4 regions of the Phytobacter sp. genome follow, and region 3 is predicted to be linked to each of the others. Evidence: predicted binding sites of a transcription regulator. Region 3 holds the regulator's gene; each other region holds the start of a gene.
The links. The regulator PhoB, encoded in region 3, activates phosphate uptake and scavenging genes when phosphate is short. The targets are predictions, from matches to a motif close to CTGTCATAAAACTGNCNNAT.
Positions count from the first base shown of each region.

Region 1: the regulator PhoB is predicted to act here: its motif matches at 2,847-2,866, upstream of glpT (glycerol-3-phosphate transporter).
Region 2: the regulator PhoB is predicted to act here: its motif matches at 2,543-2,562, upstream of pstS (phosphate ABC transporter substrate-binding protein PstS).
Region 4: the regulator PhoB is predicted to act here: its motif matches at 2,474-2,493, upstream of kdgR (DNA-binding transcriptional regulator KdgR).

Region 1 is NZ_JCACPZ010000008.1:204,193-209,434, forward strand. It holds gene nrdB (class Ia ribonucleoside-diphosphate reductase subunit beta) at 1-1,083, shown strand, start outside; gene yfaE (class I ribonucleotide reductase maintenance protein YfaE) at 1,083-1,337, shown strand; gene glpT (glycerol-3-phosphate transporter) at 1,368-2,720, opposite strand; gene glpA (anaerobic glycerol-3-phosphate dehydrogenase subunit A) at 2,996-4,618, shown strand; gene glpB (glycerol-3-phosphate dehydrogenase subunit GlpB) at 4,608-5,242, shown strand, end outside.
Region 2 is NZ_JCACPZ010000001.1:27,480-32,721, reverse strand. It holds gene pstA (phosphate ABC transporter permease PstA) at 1-350, opposite strand, end outside; gene pstC (phosphate ABC transporter permease PstC) at 350-1,309, opposite strand; gene pstS (phosphate ABC transporter substrate-binding protein PstS) at 1,449-2,489, opposite strand; gene AC5JPW_RS00140 (hypothetical protein) at 2,820-3,167, shown strand; gene glmS (glutamine--fructose-6-phosphate transaminase (isomerizing)) at 3,201-5,030, opposite strand; gene glmU (bifunctional UDP-N-acetylglucosamine diphosphorylase/glucosamine-1-phosphate N-acetyltransferase GlmU) at 5,225-5,242, opposite strand, start outside.
Region 3 is NZ_JCACPZ010000004.1:1,207,824-1,213,065, reverse strand. It holds gene sbcC (exonuclease subunit SbcC) at 1-1,265, opposite strand, end outside; gene sbcD (exonuclease subunit SbcD) at 1,262-2,464, opposite strand; gene phoB (phosphate response regulator transcription factor PhoB) at 2,662-3,351, shown strand; gene phoR (phosphate regulon sensor histidine kinase PhoR) at 3,373-4,668, shown strand; gene brnQ (branched-chain amino acid transporter carrier protein BrnQ) at 5,076-5,242, shown strand, end outside.
Region 4 is NZ_JCACPZ010000006.1:312,396-317,637, forward strand. It holds gene AC5JPW_RS16175 (hypothetical protein) at 1-827, opposite strand, end outside; gene AC5JPW_RS16180 (MFS transporter) at 1,037-2,407, opposite strand; gene kdgR (DNA-binding transcriptional regulator KdgR) at 2,585-3,376, shown strand; gene AC5JPW_RS16190 (YobH family protein) at 3,407-3,646, opposite strand; gene mgrB (PhoP/PhoQ regulatory lipoprotein MgrB) at 3,806-3,949, shown strand; gene AC5JPW_RS16200 (YebO family protein) at 4,024-4,311, shown strand; gene AC5JPW_RS16205 (MBL fold metallo-hydrolase) at 4,339-5,242, shown strand, end outside.

The DNA of each region.
Region 1 (5,242 bases), on a different contig from region 3:
CCAATGTTCTTCGGTCAGCCGGTGAACGTGGCGCGCTACGATCAGCAAAAATATGACATCTTCGAAAAGCTGATTGAAAAGCAACTCTCCTTTTTCTGGCGTCCGGAAGAAGTGGACGTTTCCCGCGACCGCATCGATTACCAGGCATTGCCGGAACACGAAAAACATATCTTCATCAGCAACCTGAAATACCAGACGCTGCTGGATTCTATTCAGGGTCGTAGCCCGAACGTCGCGCTGCTGCCGCTGATCTCGATTCCTGAGCTGGAAACCTGGGTGGAAACCTGGGCGTTCTCTGAAACGATCCACTCCCGCTCTTACACGCACATCATCCGTAACATCGTTAACGATCCGTCCATCGTGTTTGACGACATCGTCACCAATGAACAGATCCAGAAACGTGCGGAAGGTATTGCCCACTACTACGATTCGCTGATTGAGATGACCAGCTATTGGCATCTGCTGGGCGAAGGCACGCACACAGTTAACGGCAAAACCGTTACCGTTAATCTGCGTGCGCTTAAAAAGCAGCTGTACCTGTGCCTGATGAGCGTTAACGCGCTGGAAGCCATTCGCTTCTATGTCAGCTTTGCCTGTTCCTTTGCATTCGCCGAGCGCGAACTGATGGAAGGCAATGCCAAAATTATTCGTCTGATTGCCCGCGACGAAGCCCTGCACCTGACCGGCACTCAGCACATGCTGAACCTGCTGCGTTCCGGTGTGGATGACCCGGAGATGGCGGAAATTGCCGAAGAGTGCAAACAAGAGTGCTATGACCTGTTTGTTCTGGCAGCGGTGCAGGAGAAAGAGTGGGCAGAGTATCTGTTCCGTGACGGCTCCATGATCGGTCTGAACAAAGACATCCTGTGGCAGTACATCGAGTACATCACCAACATCCGCATGCAGGCGGTTGGCCTGGACTTACCGTTCCAGACCCGCTCTAACCCGATTCCGTGGATCAATACCTGGCTGGTGTCTGACAACGTGCAGGTTGCACCGCAGGAAGTAGAAGTCAGCTCCTACCTGGTCGGTCAGATCGATGCTGAAGTCGATACTGACGATCTGAGCAACTTCCAGCTCTGATGACTCGCGTAACCTTGCGTCTGACTGGCACACAGCTGTTGTGCCAGGAAGAGCACCCTTCTCTGCTGGCGGCGCTTGAATCACACCGTGTGACGGTGGAGTACCAGTGCCGCGAAGGCTATTGCGGCTCCTGTCGTTGCCGTCTGGTCTCAGGCCAGGTGGACTGGCTGACCGAGCCACTGGCGTTTATTCAGCCCGATGAGATTTTGCCCTGCTGCTGCAGAGCAAAAGGCGATATCGAGATTGAGATGTAAAAAAGGGCCTTACGGCCCTTTTTTATTGTCTTACTGACGCTTCGCCGCCACTTCCGCATGATGTTTGCGTTCGCCAATCATCACCACAATCAGCAGTAGCACCGCCAGAATACTGCCACCGATCATCACCATAAAGCCGCCGTCCCAGCCGAAGAAATCGACCGTGTAACCGACGATGGCGCTGGCTGCGACAGATCCGCCCAGATAGCCGAACAAGCCGGTAAAGCCCGCTGCTGTTCCGGCGGCTTTTTTCGGCGCCAGTTCAAGTGCGTGCAGGCCAATCAGCATGACCGGACCGTAAATCAGGAAGCCGATAACAATCATACAGGCCATATCGACGCCGGGATTACCCGCCGGGTTCAACCAGTACACCACGGTGGCGATAGTCACCAGCGTCATGAAGAACACACCGGTCGCACCACGGTTGCCTCTGAAGACTTTATCCGACATCCAGCCGCAAATTAAGGTGCCAGGGATCCCGGCATACTCATACAGGAAGTAAGCCCAGGAGGATTTATCCAGCGCAAAGTGTTTCACCTCTTTCAGGTAGGTCGGTGACCAGTCCAGAATGCCGTAACGCAGCAGGTAAACGAAGACGTTAGCAATGGCGATGTACCACAGCAGACGGTTCGGGAAGACGTACTGCATGAAGATTTGCTTCGCCGTTAACTCCTCTTCTGCCTTGTCGCTGTAATCATCCGGATAGTCATTTTTGTACTCTTCAATCGGCGGCAAGCCGCAGGACTGCGGTGTATCGCGCATCATCGCGAAAGCAAACAGTGCCACCACGATCGCCCCGAATGCAGGCATATACAGCGCCGCACGCCAGTCATTAAACCAGGCCATCCCCAACAAGAACAGCAGTGGAGGAATACCGCCCCCCACGTTGTGCGCGCAGTTCCAGACTGACACGATACCGCCGCGTTCTTTTTGCGACCACCAGTGCACCATCGTACGCCCGCATGGCGGCCAACCCATCCCCTGGAACCAACCACATAAAAACAGCAGCACAAACATCACGGCAATACTGGAGGTCGCCCAGGGCACAAACCCCATAAACAGCATCACTGCCGCCGCAAGGATCAGGCCAGCCGGAAGAAATACGCGCGGATTCGAGCGATCCGACACCGAGCCCATGATGAATTTCGAAAACCCGTAGGCAATAGAAATGCCGGACAACGCAAAGCCCAAATCACCACGTGAGAACCCTTGCTCCACCAGGTAGGGCATAGCCAGAGCAAAGTTCTTGCGCACCAGGTAGTACGCGGCATAACCGAAGAAAATGCCAAAGAAAATCTGCCAGCGAAGGCGGCGGTACAACGGGTCAATCTGTTCGGGTGGAACGCGGTCCCGATGCGCTTCGGGTCGAAAAATACTCAGCATGTTAGCCTCCGTGGCGTGTATTTCTCATGATTTATGGCTGTCATGAGTGAAAACGAAACTACAGTGTGTTTCTTTGGCCGCAATATTAAGGAAAGTCTAATAAGAAAGAACCAACTGTCGCAGTTTATGTTACAGAATTATGACAAAGCTCCAATTTCACGCATCAAACAGGCTTTCAATTTTCGTTTTTTGTTCGAATATGCGCGATATCAAACAAACCACAGTGACAGTGTGGCTAAATGATGAAAATGATTTCGCTGTGGAAGGACGTGACGATGAGCAATGCGAATGACTTCGATGTCATCATTATTGGCGGTGGTGCAACCGGGGCCGGGATTGCCCGCGACTGTTCGCTACGAGGGCTACGCGTCGCACTGGTTGAACGGCATGATATTGCCACCGGGGCGACGGGCCGCAATCACGGCTTACTGCACAGCGGCGCGCGTTATGCGGTGACCGATAACGAATCGGCGCGAGAATGTATTGCTGAAAACCAGATCCTCAAGCGTATTGCCAGGCACTGTATTGAACCCACCGGCGGGCTGTTTATTACCTTGCCGGAGGATGACATGGCATATCAGCAACACTTTATTGATGCCTGCCAGAAAGCAGGAATCAATGCGCAAGCCATCACACCTGCCGAGGCGCTACGCATTGAGCCCAGCGTCAATCCGGCACTGATTGGCGCGGTACGCGTACCTGACGGCACTGTCGATCCCTTCCGCTTAACCGCCAGTAATATGCTTGATGCGCGTGAACACGGCGCGGTTATCCTGACCGGCCATGAAGTCTGTGGTCTGGTTCGTCACGGTGACAGAGTGACCGGGGTGCAACTTCGTCACCCTCAGTCTCACGAAGTCTATACATTACATGCCCCCGTGGTGGTGAATGCCGCCGGGATCTGGGGACAGCACATTGCCGAATATGCCGATTTGCGCATCCGCATGTTCCCGGCAAAAGGCGCACTGCTCATCCTGGAGAGTCGCATCAACCAGCATGTGATTAACCGCTGCCGCAAACCTGCCGACGCCGACATTCTGGTGCCTGGGGACACCATTTCACTGATAGGCACCACATCCACCCACATTGATTACAACGACATAGACAACACCCGAGTCACCCCCGAAGAGGTCGACATTTTGTTGCGTGAAGGGGAGAAACTGGCACCACGGATGGCAAAAACACGCATCCTGCGCGCCTATGCCGGTGTGCGACCATTAGTCGCCAGCGACGACGACCCAACCGGGCGAAACGTCAGCCGGGGCATCGTGCTACTCGATCATGCAGAGCGTGACGGTATGGAAGGGTTTATCACCATCACCGGCGGTAAACTGATGACCTACCGTCTGATGGCGGAATGGGCGACCGATGCGGTCTGCCGCAAGCTGAATAACAGCGCGACCTGCACCACCGCCACAACCCCATTACCGGGTTCTCAACAACCTACGGAACAGACGCTGCAAAAAATTATCTCTCTGCCCGTGCCACTACGTGGTTCCGCAGTCTATCGCCATGGCGATCGCACTCCGGACTGGCTGGGGAGCCATCGCCACAACCGTAGCCTGGTCTGCGAGTGCGAGGCGGTAACGGCCGGTGAGGTGCAGTATGCCGTGGAAAATCTCAATGTGACGTCGCTGCTGGATTTACGTCGCCGCACCCGTGTGGGAATGGGGACCTGCCAGGGAGAATTATGTGCCTGCCGTGCCGCCGGGCTGCTCGCCAGTCTGCGGGTCACCAGCGAGACGCAGTCTATCGACCAGCTATCGGCCTTCCTCAATGAACGCTGGAAAGGGGTGAAACCCATCGCCTGGGGCGATGCACTGCGAGAAAGTGAATTCACTCGTTGGGTCTATCAGGGACTGTGTGGACTGGAAAAGGAGTCAACCGATGAAATTTGATACGGTCATTATTGGCGGTGGCCTGGCGGGATTACTGTGTGGGATCCGTCTTCAGGAGCAGGGTCAGCACTGCGCCATTATCAGCCGCGGACAGAGTGCACTCAGTTTCTCTTCTGGTTCACTCGACCTACTCTCGCATCTGCCCGGTGGCGAGCCCGTAACAAACCTTGCAGCGGGCATTGAAGCCTTGCAGGCCATGAACAGCCCACATCCTTATGCTCTGCTTGGAGCAAAACGCGTCCGTCATTACGCCACACTGACCCAGACCTTACTGGCCGATTGCGGCCTGGCGTTGCAAGGGGATGTAGATACGCCTCATCAGCGCGTCACCCCTCTGGGTACCTTCAGGCGTGCGTGGCTTAGCCCAATAGAGATTCCACTCAGACCTGATGCCAGTCGGACCATCGGCGTCGTCGGCATTAGCGGTTTTCTGGACTTCCAGCCCCCCCTGGCCGCGGCCTCATTGCGAAAACGCGGCATAAACGCCACCGCTGAAGAGATTGAATTACCGGTACTGGACAAACTGCGCGACAACCCGAGTGAATTCCGGGCGGTGAACATCGCCCGTTTACTGGACAAACCGGATAACTTTTCTGAGCTCTACCGCGCCCTCCTGCCGCTGAG
Region 2 (5,242 bases), on a different contig from region 3:
AGCCACGATTTACGGCCGTATTCAGCCAGGTAAATCCCGGCCATGATGCCGAGCGGCGTACCCACTGCAGTTGCCCAGAAGATCAGTAATCCACTGCCTGCCAGCGCATTCGCCAGACCACCACCTGCCGTGTTCGGCGGCGGCGTCATCTCAGTGAACAGTGCGAGCGACATTCCATCAATACCGCGGGTCACGGTCGACATCAGGATCCAGATAAGCCAGAACAGACCGAATGCCATGGTCGCCATAGAGAGTGTTAAGGCCAGACGGTTTTTAGCACGGCGTTTTGCCTGCATCTTGCGACGGGATTCAGCCAGCTCTGCGGTGGCCTGCATTTCAAGCGTAGCCATTAGCGTGCCCCCTCGTTTTTCGCCAGACGCATGATCATCACTTTAGAAATAGCCAACACGATGAAGGTAATAACGAACAGGATCAGGCCCAGTTCCATCAGTGCGGCAACATGCAGTCCGGATTCCGCTTCCGCGAACTCATTCGCCAGTGCGGAGGTAATACTGTTACCCGGCATAAACAGAGAAGCGCTGTCGAGCTGGTAGGTGTTACCGATGATAAAGGTCACCGCCATGGTTTCACCCAGTGCACGGCCCAGACCCAGCATCACACCACCAATCACACCGTTTTTGGTAAACGGCAGAACGATACGCCAGATAACTTCCCAGGTGGTGCAGCCAATGCCGTAGGCAGACTCTTTCATCATCACCGGGGTTTGTTCGAACACATCGCGCATAACCGCAGCGATGTAAGGAATAATCATAATGGCGAGGATAACGCCTGCGGCCAGAATCCCGATACCGAAAGCCGGACCGGAGAACAGCGCGCCAACAAAAGGAATGGCGGCCATCACATTGCCAACCGGTTCCTGGAAATACTTCGCAAACAGCGGTGCAAAAATGAACAGACCCCACATGCCATACACAATACTGGGGATGGCTGCCAGCAGCTCAATCGCGATCCCTAATGGGCGCTTAAGCCAGCCTGGAGCGAGTTCCGTCAGAAACAGGGCGATACCGAAACTGACCGGGACAGCGACCAGCAGAGCGATAAATGAGGTGACCAGCGTGCCGTAAATCGGCACCAGCGCACCAAAAATTTCGTTCGGTGCATCCCACTCTTTAGTCCAAAGGAAGGAGAAACCAAATTTCTGGATACTCGGCCAGGAGGAGAAAATCAGAGACACGATAATGCCGCCGAGCAGCAATAGCACAATCAGCGCAGCCAGTCTTACCAGCGCGCTGAAAATCATGTCACCTTTTTTGCCCGGTGGGCTAAAAGCCGGCTTGGTTGCAGCCATAAGTTACTCTTTACGTTAGACACTATTTGAACGACGCCCGGTAGTGTGAACACTGACCGGGCCTACAAAAAACAACATGTTACCGGATTTGGTAGGGCAGATAAGAGAGAAACTTACCCGCCATCGTTAGAAACTTTGCTTAGTACAGCGCTTTACCGCTGCTGTCTTTCACGTTGGTTTTCCATGCTGCACGAACCTGTGCAATCACGCTCTCAGGCAGAGTTGCGTAATCCAGTTCGTTAGCTTGTTTGCCACCGTTTTTGTAAGCCCAGTCGAAGAATTTCAGAACTTCAGCACCCTGCTCTGGGTTTTTCTGCTCTTTGTGCACCAGGATGAAGGTGGTGGACGTAATTGGCCACACATCTGCACCTTTCTGGTTGGTCAGGTCCTGAGCGAAGGATTTGCTCCAGTCGATGTTTTTAGTCGAGTTGGAGAAGCTTGCTTCGGTCGGAGACACCGGCTTGCCATCAGCAGACAGCAGTTTGGTGTAGGTCAGGTTGTTCTGCTTAGCGTAAGCATATTCAACATAACCAATGGAGCCCGGCAGACGCTGTACGAATGCAGCGATACCGTCGTTACCTTTACCGCCCAGACCGGTCGGCCAGTTAACAGTAGAGCCAGCACCGATAGAGGATTTCCACTCTTCGTTCACTTTAGCCAGGTAGCTGGTGAACACGAAGGAAGTACCGGAACCATCAGCACGACGCACGACAGCGATGTTCTGAGAAGGCAGTTTTTTGCCTGGGTTCAGCTTAGCAATTGCCGCGTCATCCCATTTTTTGATTTTGCCCAGGTAGATATCACCCAGCGTTTTACCATCCAGCACCAGCTCGCCAGATTTGAAACCTTCCAGGTTCACTGCCAGAACAACACCACCGATAACGGTAGGGAACTGGAACAGGCCTTCCTGAGCCAGTTTGTCGTCAGCCAGAGGAGCATCAGAAGCACCGAAATCAACGGTGTTAGCAATGATCTGTTTTACGCCACCAGAAGAACCGATACCCTGGTAGTTTACTTTGCTACCGTTTTCTTTCTGGTAAGTATCAGCCCATTTGGCATACACCGGCGCAGGGAAAGTTGCACCCGCACCCGTCAGACTTGCAGCGGCGTTTACTGCAAAAGCACTCAGAGAAAAGGTCGCGGCGACAACAGTTGCGACAGTGGTACGCATAACGTTCATAATGTCTCCTGCTAGGAATCGTAAATCGTTGTTTAGTGGCTACGATGAGCAAAATAGGACACTTTGATGACAGTTATATGCAAGGATTGTTACTGTTTGATGACAATGGCCACTAAAGTCGAAATTCGCGTAAAAATTCTTGAAGCATCATGGGGATGCTAATTTTGATGACGGTTAGTTTTCAATCAGATTTTACTTTTGTGACAATAAAAAAGTAGATCAAAATCTCGATTACATCATTAGTAAATTCGAAAAAAATTGATTAATTTTCATTTATTCAAGATGTTAATCTCTTTGTTTAACATATCTTTTTTGGCTAACCAGGAGGACATGATGTTCAAAAATTCTGCTTTTGCCTTTGGTTTGTTGGTTCTTATTCCCGCTACTGACGGTCATGCTGATGGGAAAGTCATCTGGGAAAGTTTCCATGATCAAGGCATAGTGAGCAGTAGCGGACGAAATGCATCACATGAAATACGTTTAGAGGCTGATCCCAATATTTCGGTGAGAGATTTAATTGCAACCCGAGATGCGGTCTCCCGCCTAAAAGATGAGAACAAATCTTTGAAAGATTCAGTGAAAACTCTTGAAAGAAGCAACCAGGACCTGAATAGCAAAATTGACGCTATGGAGCGCAAAGTTAGCTCGCTTGAGAGTAAGCTGAACAGCCTGAAATAGACAAACGCCCCGGCTAGCGGGGCGTCTGGAGATTTACTCGACGGTCACGGATTTCGCGAGGTTTCGCGGCTGATCCACGTCTGTGCCTTTAATCAATGCAACGTGATACGCCAGTAACTGCAGCGGCACGGTGTAGAAAATCGGCGCAATCACTTCGTCTACGTGCGGCATCTCAATGATGTGCATATTGTCGCTGCTGGCAAAACCGGCATCCTTATCAGCAAAGACATACAACACGCCACCGCGCGCGCGCACCTCTTCAATATTGGACTTCAGTTTTTCCAGCAGTTCATTGTTCGGCGCAATCACGATAACCGGCATGTCATCATCAATCAGCGCCAGCGGGCCATGTTTCAGCTCGCCTGCCGCATAAGCCTCAGCGTGGATGTAAGAAATCTCTTTTAGCTTCAGCGCGCCTTCCAGCGCGATCGGGTACTGATCGCCACGACCGAGGAACAGCGCGTGATGCTTGTCAGAGAAATCTTCGGCCAGTTGCGCGATGCGTTTGTCCTGCGACAGCATTTGTTCAATACGGCTCGGCAGCGTCTGCAGGCCATGAACAATCTCGTGTTCTACAGAGGCATCCAGACCTTTCAGATGAGCCAGTTTCGCCACCAGCATCAACAGCACCGTTAACTGAGTAGTAAACGCCTTGGTGGAAGCCACGCCAATCTCAGTGCCAGCATTGGTCATAATGGCGAGATCAGATTCGCGCACCAGAGAAGAACCCGGCACGTTGCATATCGCCAGAGAACCCAGATACCCCAGCTCTTTTGACAGACGTAGACCCGCCAGGGTATCTGCCGTTTCGCCAGACTGTGAAAGGGTGATCATCAGACTGTTCCGACGCACGGCTGATTTGCGGTAACGGAATTCAGATGCAATTTCCACATCGCAGGGAACACCAGCCAGGGATTCGAACCAGTAACGGGACACCATACCGGAGTTGTAGGAGGTCCCACAGGCAATAATCTGGATGTGTTCGACTTTGCTTAGCAGCTCATTGGCATGGGCGCCCAGCTCGCTTAAATCCACTTCACCGTGGCTGATACGCCCGGTCAGCGTGTTTTTAATCGCGTTCGGCTGCTCGTAAATCTCTTTTTGCATGTAGTGGCGGTAAGCACCTTTGTCGCCCGCGTCGTACTGCAAGTTGGATTCAATTTCCTGGCGTTTCACACCTGCGCCAGATTTATCAAAGATGGAGACGGAGCGGCGGGTAACTTCGGCAATATCACCTTCTTCAAGGTAAATAAATCGACGAGTCACCGGCAGCAACGCCAGTTGGTCAGAGGCGATAAAGTTCTCGCCCATGCCCAGACCGATAACCATTGGGCTGCCGGAACGCGCGGCCAGCAAGGTGCTCGGGTCACGGGAATCCATGATGACCGTACCGTATGCACCACGCAGTTGCGGAATAGTACGCAGTACTGCATCACGCAGCGAACCGCCCTGTTCCAGCTCCCAGTGCACCAGGTGAGCAATCACTTCGGTATCAGTTTCTGAGACGAAGGTATATCCACGTGCTTTCAACTCTTCACGCAGCGGTTCGTGGTTTTCAATAATGCCGTTGTGTACTACCACGATGTGGTCAGATACATGCGGGTGAGCATTGCCTTCTGAGGGCTCACCGTGTGTCGCCCAGCGCGTGTGCGCAATACCTGTTCCACCGTGCAAAGGGTGTTCTTCCGCAGCCTGGGCCAATACCTGTACCTTACCAAGGCGGCGCAGGCGGGTCATATGACCTTCTGCATCAACCACGGCCAGACCGGCGGAGTCGTAACCCCTGTATTCCAGACGACGTAAACCTTCGAGAAGGATTTCTGCAACATCACGCTGCGCGATAGCGCCAACAATTCCACACATATTTTTTGATTCCGATTTTGGCTTTACGCCATGCGTTGTCGGTCAACCTGTATGCCTGTTTCCAGGCGCCCCGAGCCTTGTAGAGAGTGGGGTTATTTTTATGATACTGCCAGTGGGCGGGGGATTATGTTATCCCCTCATCCCTGATTTGCCTGATAAGACATAACCGCCATCAGGCAAACGAATACTGTTCGCTACTTCTTCTTCACCGG
Region 3 (5,242 bases):
CGATGTTGCGCACTTAACGCCAGCGCTGAAGCGACCTCATCTGCTGTCATCTCCAGCGAAACGGTCGCCAGGCTACGCAATTTTAGTTCATTTTGCTCAATACGTGACTGCAGAGCCTGCCAGGGTTTTTTATCCTCTTCCTGCTGATTGAGCATGGCGCGCCAGCCTGCCAGTTCGCTTTGCCAGCGCTCAAAACGGGCGTTATCCGTCAGCCAGGTTTTCAGCGTGGTTTGCGATACCGTGAGTTGTTCGTGTTGACACAAAGCACTGGCGCGTATGCGCGCCCGCAGGGTACGAGTTGCATGTAAGCGAGTATTCACTTCTTCATTCTGACGGTGGCTGTTTTTCCACTGTACGCGCTGCTCTTGTACTCGCTCCCAGACCGGACGCAGCACTATAGCGGGCTGTGCACGGCTGAGTCGTACCAACTCAGGCTGCGCATCGGCGCGAGCTTGCAACGCTTGCTGGTTTGCCACTTGTGCACGCTGGTGAGCCTGTTGCAACTCATGGCTACGGTTGAGCCAGTTCAACTGCGTTTGTGCGGCTTGTTGCCCTTTCAGCAGGCGCTGTTCCTCGTCAGTGAGTGCCTGCAAACTTAATGTCAGTGCGCCGCGCTGCTCATCATTAAGCAGCACAACCCCCTCGGCCTGGGCCTGACATTTTTCTAGCTCCGTTTTGGCGAGTTTGTGTTTTTCAAAGACGTCTGCAGAAATCTGGCCGTAAATCTCTGTCCCGGTGAGCTCTTCCAGCAGTTCTGCACGTTCTTTCGGTTTGGCATTCAGAAACGCGGCGAATTGCCCCTGAGAAAGCAGCATCGAACGGGTAAAACGGCCATAATCGAGACCCGTTAACGAGGCGGTGAGTTCCAGTTTATCTTTGACTTTGTCGGCGAGGATTTTGCCATCGGCACATTGCGCGAGTTCAACACGCGGCACCTGTAAATTGCCGTCCGGTTGGTTGCGGGCGCGGGTCTGACTCCAGAACGCCCGGTAGGCAATGCCTTTGACTTCAAATTCCACTTCCGCCAGGCAGTCGGCGGTGTCGCGGGTCATCAGATCATTTTGCGACTGAGAGACGTTATTCAGGCGTGGCGTTTCGTGATAAAGCGCGAGGCAAATGGCATCCAGCAGCGTGGTTTTACCCGCCCCGGTCGCGCCAGTGATGGCGAACAGACCGTTGCTGGAAAAAGGCTCGGCGGTAAAATCAATCTTCCATTCCCCTTTCAGGGAGTTGAGATTTCTCAGGCGCAGGCTAAGAATTTTCATGCATCGTGCTCCTGATGTAATCCGTGCAGTGTTTCTAAAAACAGGACCTGTAAACGAGCCTGTTGGGCTTCATCCAGTTCTTCCTGCGCCAGACGGCGGGCGAAGACATCTTCCACTTTCAGCTCGCTCAGGGTTTCCCGGCGCTCACTGGCAAGAATGCGCTCCCGCTGTTCCCGGCTGCGCCGCACCAGCAGCACCTCGACCGGCAGGTCGGCGGTGAGCAACTGGATTTTACGCTGCATGTCGCTGAGGTAGTCGTCGGTGGCAATCTCAATATCAAGCCAGACGGGGCGTTCTGCATCATGCTCTCGCCACTGTTCAAGCTGGCTGCGGATCGCCTCCAGATCGCCTTTTATCACCCCTAACTGTTGGGTTACGGGAACCTCCAGCGCTGTCACATCCGCCAGTTTTCCCTCAACGAATGTCACCAGATTGACATATTTGCCTTTGCCGGTTTCGTCAAAGCTCAGGGCAATCGGGGAACCGCAGTAGCGGATGTGCTCCTGCCCGCCAATCTTCTGTGGGCGATGAATATGGCCAAGCGCAATGTAATCGGCAGGCGGGAAGTTCTGGGCCGGGAAGGCGTCAAGCGTGCCGATATAGATCTCGCGTACGGCGTCGCTTTTACTGGCCCCAACCGTAGTAAGGTGGCCGCTGGCGATAATAGGCAGCGGTTTATCGCCGCGCATGGCGCTGGCCGCATCGTATTGCTGCTGATAATAGTCGGTGATAGCACCTAACAGATGCTGTTGCTTTTCTTGCCCGGAGAGTCCGGCCTGGCTGGTTACAATGTCGCGTGGGCGTAAAAACGGCACCGGGCAGAAGACTGCGCCAGGAGAACCGTCGCGCAACGGTAAGAAGAAAGGTGGGCTTCCTGCGCTGGCAACCACGGTGGTTTTCAGCCAGGCCAGGATGTCTTTCGACTCATTAAGGGTGGCGACAGAGTCGTGGTTACCCGCCAGTACGACCAGATGGCAGCCGGTGCTCTGTAGCTTCACCACAAACTGGTTGTATAACTCACGAGCATAGCTGGGGGGCGAACCGGTATCGAAGATATCGCCCGCCACAATGATCGCGTCGACCTGATGTTCTTCTGCCGTTGCCAGCAGCCAGGTAAGGAAGGCGTCGTGTTCTGCGGCCCGACTCTTGCTGTAAAAGTTCTGACCGAGATGCCAGTCCGAGGTATGAATGATGCGCATAGCGGTTCCGTGGCAAAAAAGCATAAACAGTATTATAACATTCAAGGGCATATGAGCCGCCAGCGAAAGCAACGTCGCCGCTGTCATAAAGTAAAATCATGAGTCATCTGTCGGTCATTTGTTTCATAAATCTGTCACAAAAGTGACGCATACTGGCGCCGCGGTTGACTGATGACTTTAATTAAACAGGGCAAATTATGGCAAGACGCATTCTGGTCGTAGAAGATGAAGCACCCATTCGTGAGATGGTTTGTTTCGTGCTTGAGCAAAACGGCTTTCAACCTGTCGAAGCGGAAGATTATGACAGCGCGGTGAACCAACTGAATGAACCCTGGCCCGACCTGATTTTACTGGACTGGATGTTGCCGGGTGGTTCTGGTATTCAGTTCATTAAACACCTTAAACGTGAAGCCATGACCCGTGAAATCCCGGTGATGATGCTGACGGCACGTGGTGAAGAAGAAGATCGTGTGCGTGGGCTCGAGACCGGCGCAGATGATTATATTACCAAGCCATTCTCCCCAAAAGAGCTGGTCGCACGTATTAAAGCGGTCATGCGTCGTATTTCGCCGATGGCGGTTGAAGAAGTCATCGAAATGCAGGGACTGAGCCTCGATCCGAGCTCTCACCGCGTCATGACCGGTGAAAATCCCCTGGACATGGGGCCGACGGAGTTTAAGCTGTTGCACTTCTTCATGACGCACCCGGAGCGTGTCTACAGCCGTGAACAGCTGCTTAACCACGTCTGGGGAACCAATGTCTATGTAGAAGATCGCACGGTTGACGTGCATATTCGCCGCTTGCGTAAAGCACTGGAAACCAGCGGCCACGATCGTATGGTACAAACAGTTCGCGGCACGGGTTATCGGTTCTCAACCCGTTTCTGAAATCTGACAGGAGTGTGACGCGTGCTGGAACGGCTGTCATGGAAAAGGCTGGTACTCGAACTCATCCTTTGTTGTCTACCTGCCGCACTGCTTGGCGCATTCTTTGGTTATTTGCCGTGGTTTTTACTGGCGGCAGTGACCGGGTTACTGGCCTGGCATTTCTGGAATTTAATGCGTCTTTCCTGGTGGTTATGGGTCGATAAAAGTATGACCCCGCCGCCGGGCACCGGAAGTTGGGAACCCCTGCTTTATGGCCTGCATCAAATGCAGATGCGTAATAAAAAACGTCGCCGTGAGCTGGGCAATCTGATCAAGCGCTTCCGTAGTGGGGCTGAGTCCTTACCGGATGCAGTGGTGCTGACGACCGAAGATGGCGCGATTTTTTGGTGTAATGGTCTGGCTCAGCAGCTTATGAACTTGCGCTGGCCGGATGATAACGGACAAAACATCCTCAACCTGCTGCGTTACCCTGAATTTACCCGCTACTACAAAGCACAAAAGTTCGATAGGCCGCTTAATCTGGTGCTCAACAATGGCCGTCACCTCGAAATGCGCATGATGCCCTACAGCGAGCACCAGTTGCTTATGGTGGCGCGCGATGTGACACAAATGCACCAGCTTGAAGGGGCGCGACGCAACTTCTTTGCCAACGTCAGCCATGAACTGCGCACGCCGCTTACGGTATTGCAAGGTTATCTGGAGATGATGCAGGAGCAGACGCTGGAAGGACTCCCGCGTGAGAAAGCGCTGCACACCATGCGGGAGCAAACCTCGCGTATGGAAGGGCTGGTTAAACAGCTGCTGACGCTGTCGAAAATCGAAGCAGCGCCCATCACGCCACCCAATGAAATCATCGATGTACCGATGATGCTGCGGGTTGTGGAGCGTGAGGCGCAAACCCTCAGCCACAAAAAGCATGAGCTGGAATTTGTGGTCGATGCCGGGGTGAAAGTGCTGGGTAACGATGAACAACTGCGCAGTGCGATTTCGAACCTGGTTTATAACGCGGTGAACCATACTCCAGCTGGTACGCACATCACGGTTCAGTGGAGGCGCGTGGCGCACGGCGTGCAGTTCAGCGTCGAGGATAACGGGCCGGGCATTGCGGCGGAGCATATTCCGCGTCTGACAGAACGTTTCTACCGCGTGGACAAAGCGCGCTCTCGTCAAACGGGTGGAAGTGGGCTGGGACTGGCGATCGTCAAACATGCGGTTAATCATCATGACAGCAAGCTTGAAATCGAAAGTACGCCCGGCAAAGGCACGCGCTTTAGCTTTATTCTGCCTGAAAGACTGGTCGTGAAGAACGCAAGCTGACACCCAGGGTGTCAGCTTTTCTTTCCACTTGTGTCAGAACTTCACTTTTTTCACCCCTCTTTACATCTATTCATCCACAGAATATGGCTTTGCTGCTTTTTTGTTCGCATGATTAGCCATCCGTTTTTCTTATATACAGCATCATTCTCTGGTGTTTTTTTTAGATCTGGCATATCCATCTGGTTTTGCGATCCCTTATTGCCTTTAAACGTTATAAGCGTTTAAATTGCGCCCCGTAGGTCGTCAGACCCACTGTATTTGCGTGGTAAATCGAAAAACTATTCTCCGTCACGCAGGGTGGGAAGTGTTTCCCGCTTCATTTTCAGGCTCTTACTGCTGTAATGTTCCGCACGGTAAGGCGAAAATTTCAACATTTGCATCACCACATCCACAGGCAGTAAACGTTTATGACCCATCATTTAAAACCACGAGATATCGTTGCTCTGGGCTTTATGACCTTTGCGTTGTTCGTCGGCGCAGGCAATATCATTTTCCCTCCCATGGTCGGTTTGCAGGCAGGCGAGCACGTCTGGACTGCATCACTTGGCTTTTTGATTACGGCTGTCGGTCTTCC
Region 4 (5,242 bases), on a different contig from region 3:
AAATCGGCGATAAATTGGTCCCCTGCGTCAGCGATAGCGCGAGACATTTCCTGATAGTAGCGTTCGACACCGAAGGCTTCAATTTGTTGAATTTGCTCACGAATAGGGGCACAGAAGAGCTCGGCATTACCGGCATCCACACGTTTGTTATTGGGGGGCAATTCATTTGTAATACATTTGAACCAGGTTCGAACCGCCCCTTTAAGCGAGACGGGTACCCGGGAGACATCGTCACTGTCCGTCAAAATTTGCAGCGTCGGGAATTCATCAGCCGACACCGCTTTTTTCAGTCGGGCAAAGAATTGTTGGAAAATCTCGACAGAGCCAATGTCGTTGATTTTGGGTTTTGTAGTGATGCGATTCTTGTTCCCCGATTTGCTCGCAAACGACGTTTCTGAAGAGGTCGTTTTTTTCTGGAGTCCGAGGTCAAACAGCAGATCACAATGCTCTCTACGCTCCTTGAGCGGCCAGGTCATAAGTTCTTCAATAAATTCAGGTGCACTTACACTGGCAAGATTGTGGTTGATGAGCCACTGGGAGCGGGAGAACTCGCCTGGCGAAATAAACCAGTCTGGTATATCCGCAAAGCAGCGTGACTTCCCGTTGCTATCAAATTCAATAAATTCTCTTCCTTCATTAAACGCGAAACGACAATTCTTAAAACTGGTAATAGTGGTATTGACGATTAAGGCATCTCTGACAAATTTCACAACATCCGCGCTGATAACAAAGGCCGTCTGTTCTTCTGAACGAATAACGTTCATTAAGGCTTGTACGTCTGGCACACCGGGCTTTAAGGCGGGGAATTCCAGAAATAAATGGTGCATCTTTTTCACTTCCTCTTTTTCTATCCCGCTAAGAATAACACAGCACTCTACACCAAATCATTCAGGGTAAGTGCGTAGAAAGTCTCCTTATTGCATCATTGTCTGAGAGTTTCTCAGTTTTTCACCCACTGCTGAGTCAGGTTATAGTCAGTTTCAAATCATCTTTTGTATTAGATAGGGTGATTTTTACCAGTGATAAGGGAGATGACTTATACCGCTCTTGGCTGAGTAATGCGCAATCCACTGACAATTGCCGCTATCGCCGCCAGAGCACCAGCAAGCAGCAAAGAAGTGTGTGTTCCACTATCACTGAACATGTTAAACATCAGCGCGACTAGCGCCGCACCTGTGCTCTGGCCCAGTAATCGTGCCGTGCCCAGCATGCCACTTGCCCCGCCACTACGCTGACGAGGTGCCGAGCTGATAATGGTATGGTTGTTGGGCGATTGAAAGAGGCCAAACCCGGCACCACAAAGTGCCATACGCCAGATGATATCCATATCCGCAGGTTCGGTTGGCAACATGGCGAGTGCAAAGAGTCCTGCCGCCATCATCATAAGGCCTAATGCCCCAAGGAGACCTGCATGCACGCGTTCGATCAGGTAACCGGCCAGGGGGGCCATTACCATCGTCGCCAGCGGCCAGGGGGTCAGCAATAAACCAGTCTCAACCTCGCTACGTCCCACGACGCTCTGCAGAAAGAAGGGCAACGAGACCAGCGCCAGCATCTGTGCGCAGAAAGAGCAAATTGAGGTACAAATGGAGAGCGAAAAGAGAGGTATGCGCAGCAGGTCGACCGGCAACAACGGAATTGGCAAACTCAACTGCCGCCGCACGAAAACGGTACCGATCGCCAGCATGACGGCGATTTCAGAAAGGATAAGTATTGTGGATTGCCCTTGGGCAAATCCACTTAATGCGGTGATCAACAAACCAAATGTCAGCGCATTCATCACCGCGCTTGGCAGATCAAATTTCGGCATGACGCAGCGTGGACCATTGGCCGGGAGATAACGAATCGCCAGTAAAAGGGCGATAATGCCAAGCGGAACGTTGATCAAAAAAAGCCACTGCCACGAGGCGACGGAGAGAATGGCTGCGGCAATGGTAGGGCCAGCCGCGGAAGAAACTGCGACCACAAATGAGTTAATACCCATACCACGCCCAAGCTGGCGTTGAGGGTAAATCAAACGTATTAGCGCAGTATTAACACTCATTAATGCGGCCCCACCCAATCCCTGGGCGATGCGTGCAAACGTTAAGGTGAGCAGTGAGTCTGACAATGCACATAAAAGGGAGGTGAGGGTAAAGAGAACCAGACCATATTGATAAACCCGCCGATAGCCGAACATATCGCCGAGGAAAGAGAGTGTCAGTAATGAGACAACAATAGCGATTTGATACGCATTAACGATCCAGATAGAACTGGCAGGGGAGGCGTGCAGATCACGGGCGATCGTCGGGAGCGCGACATTGGCAATCGCGCCATCCAGAACCGCCATGGTAATCCCAATGACAATGGTCAAAATAGCGCCATAGCGCTGAGGTAACGCTAAGCCGTCAGAGGTGGATTTTTGCATAAGGTGGATTGGCATCAGGCTGAAAAGTCATTTGTATAATGATTCTATCATTGCGTTTTTGGTTTTATATCGCAGATTTGTAACGAAGTTGCCACACGTGCATTGCGGCAGAGTGGCGAGAAATTTATAATAAAAAACTATTCTAATTTTTATAAAACACTGGCGATGAGGTGATTAATGGCAATCGCAGATTTGGATAAACAGCCAGATTCTGTTTCTTCCGTACTGAAAGTATTTGGCATTCTGCAGGCGCTTGGCGAAGAGCGTGAAATCGGCATCACTGAATTGTCACAGCGTGTCATGATGTCAAAGAGTACCGTCTACCGCTTTTTGCAAACCATGAAGTCGTTAGGTTATGTTGCTCAGGAAGGCGAGTCCGAGAAGTACTCTTTGACGCTCAAACTGTTTGAATTGGGTGCTCGCGCCTTGCAAAACGTGGATCTGATCCGTAGCGCAGATATTCAGATGCGTGAGTTGTCTCGCCTGACCAAAGAGACGATTCACTTGGGTGCACTGGATGAAGACAGTATTGTCTACATCCATAAAATCGACTCAATGTACAACCTGCGCATGTACTCGCGCATTGGACGTCGTAATCCGCTTTATAGTACGGCGATTGGTAAAGTGCTGCTGGCCTGGCGCGAACGTGATGACGTGCTGCAAATTCTCGACGGTGTTGAGTATAAACGCAGTACAGAACGCACCATTACCAGTACAGAAGAACTCCTTACCATGCTGGATGTGGTACGCCAGCAGGGCTATGGCGAAGATAACGAGGAGCAGGAAGAAGGGTTGCGCTGCATCGGTGTGCCCGTATTCGACCGCTTTGGCGTGGTGATTGCTGGGTTGAGTATTTCTTTCCCGACGCTGCGTTTCTCTGAAGAACGTTTGCATGAGTATGTTGAAATGCTGCATCAGGCCGCCCGTAAGATCTCCGAGCAGATGGGCTATAACGCTTATCCGTTCTGATGAAAAATGCCGCCTGCTGGCGGCATTTTTTTACCCGTTGTCGACCACGTTATCACTCTTACGCAGAATCGGGCATTGGGTCAGACCGATAATGCCACTACTGGAATGGACATATTGCGCGGTACTGATACCTCTCGCGGTCAGGTATTTGCATTGCAGCCCTAACCCCGCAGCATTTTCGGTGCTGCCAATAAGCACACCATACCCGCTCAACAAAATCCCGACCCATACTAACGCTAAGAGGACAATTGTCCGAATGAGCATACGCATATCTCTTCCTTGTAGGTAAACTTTGAATATCAGGCTAATCCAATCCTGAGCAACCACAAGATGAGCATTCCTAAAAAACGCCGAAAGCAAATACGGTTAGTCGCGGTTTAAGATAAGCGTGCTAACTTATTTGCATTCAGTGAAGTTTCGGAGAGTGGAGTGAGAAAATATAGATGGCTGTTGCTGGTTGCCGTGTTGGCAATTTGCCTGCTGCTCTGGACTCAAATGCTAAACGTGATGTGTGACGAGGATGTACAGTTTTTCAGCGGTATTTGTGTTGTGAATAAATTCATCCCCTGGTAGTCGCTTTTTTACCACAGGCGATGCCCTTCCTCACCGCCAGTGATAGAATACTGCGTTTTGGGAGAGGTGGTGTAATGAACGAAGTCATAAATTCTGGCGCGCTTAGTTTTGCGTCATTGATTGTTTCAGTGGTGGTGTTACTGGTAGGGCTGGCGCTGTGGTTCTTCATCAATCGCGCGAGTTCTCGTACAAACGAACAGATCGAATTGCTTGAGGCGATGCTCGATCAACAAAAACGTCAAAATGTGTTGTTACGTCGCTTATGTGAAGCCAATGAGCCTGAAAAAGAGGCACCGGCTGAGCAGCAAGTTGAGAGTAAAGGCAAAGACGATGAATTTATTCGTTTAGTGGCTGAGCGCTAATATCCTTAGTGTGCAGGGGAGTGTGGCATGACACGGAAAAATCCATGGTTTGATGCTTCGCTTCCCCACCATTCTGCCGAAGGTTTTACGAATCTCACTCCAGGTGGCCATCAGCCTGGTGATGTTCAACGTTGGCGAAAAGAGAGAAAAGCAGCCGGACTTCCTCGTCCTCCTTCGGAGGGGTATAACCATTTTATTGGGCGCTGGTGGCAACCGGCTGAGGTGGAGCAGCAGGGCACAGAAAATAAACTCTGGTGGCTCGGGCATTCTTCCATTCTTCTCCGTATACAGCAGCAGTATATTCTGACCGATCCGGTATTCTCCCACCGTGCTTCACCGGTCTCATTTGCCGGACCGAAGCGACGTACGTCGCTATCCCTGCAGATTGACGAGCTGCCTGCACTCGATGCACTCGTTATTTCACACAATCATTATGATCATCTTGATGACAAAACTATCCGGCGGCTGCTGACACGTTTTCCGAACGTCACGGTTTTTGTTCCTCTGGGGTTAGGACCATGGTTTCATCGTCGGGGCGCGAAGAATGTTGTTGAGCTTGACTGGTGGCAGCGTTTTATTTTCCAGGGGCTGGTTTACACCGCAGTACCGGCGCAACACTGGAGTATGCGGACATTTTGGGATCGGAATGCATCATTATGGTGCGGATGGGTGATTGAAAGCGCCGAATGTCGGTTCTGGTTTCCGGGAGATACAGGCTATACCAACGATCTGCTGCAAATACCGGAACGGCTGGGACCTATTGATGTAGTCGCACTTCCTGTGGGAGCCTATGCGCCCCGGTGGTTTATGGCTCCAAATCATATGGATCCGCAGCAGGCAGTTCGATTATGGCAGCAGTTGGGTAAACCACTCGCTTTCCCTATCCACTGGGGGGTATTTGAACTTGCAGATGAATCTATCGACGAACCAG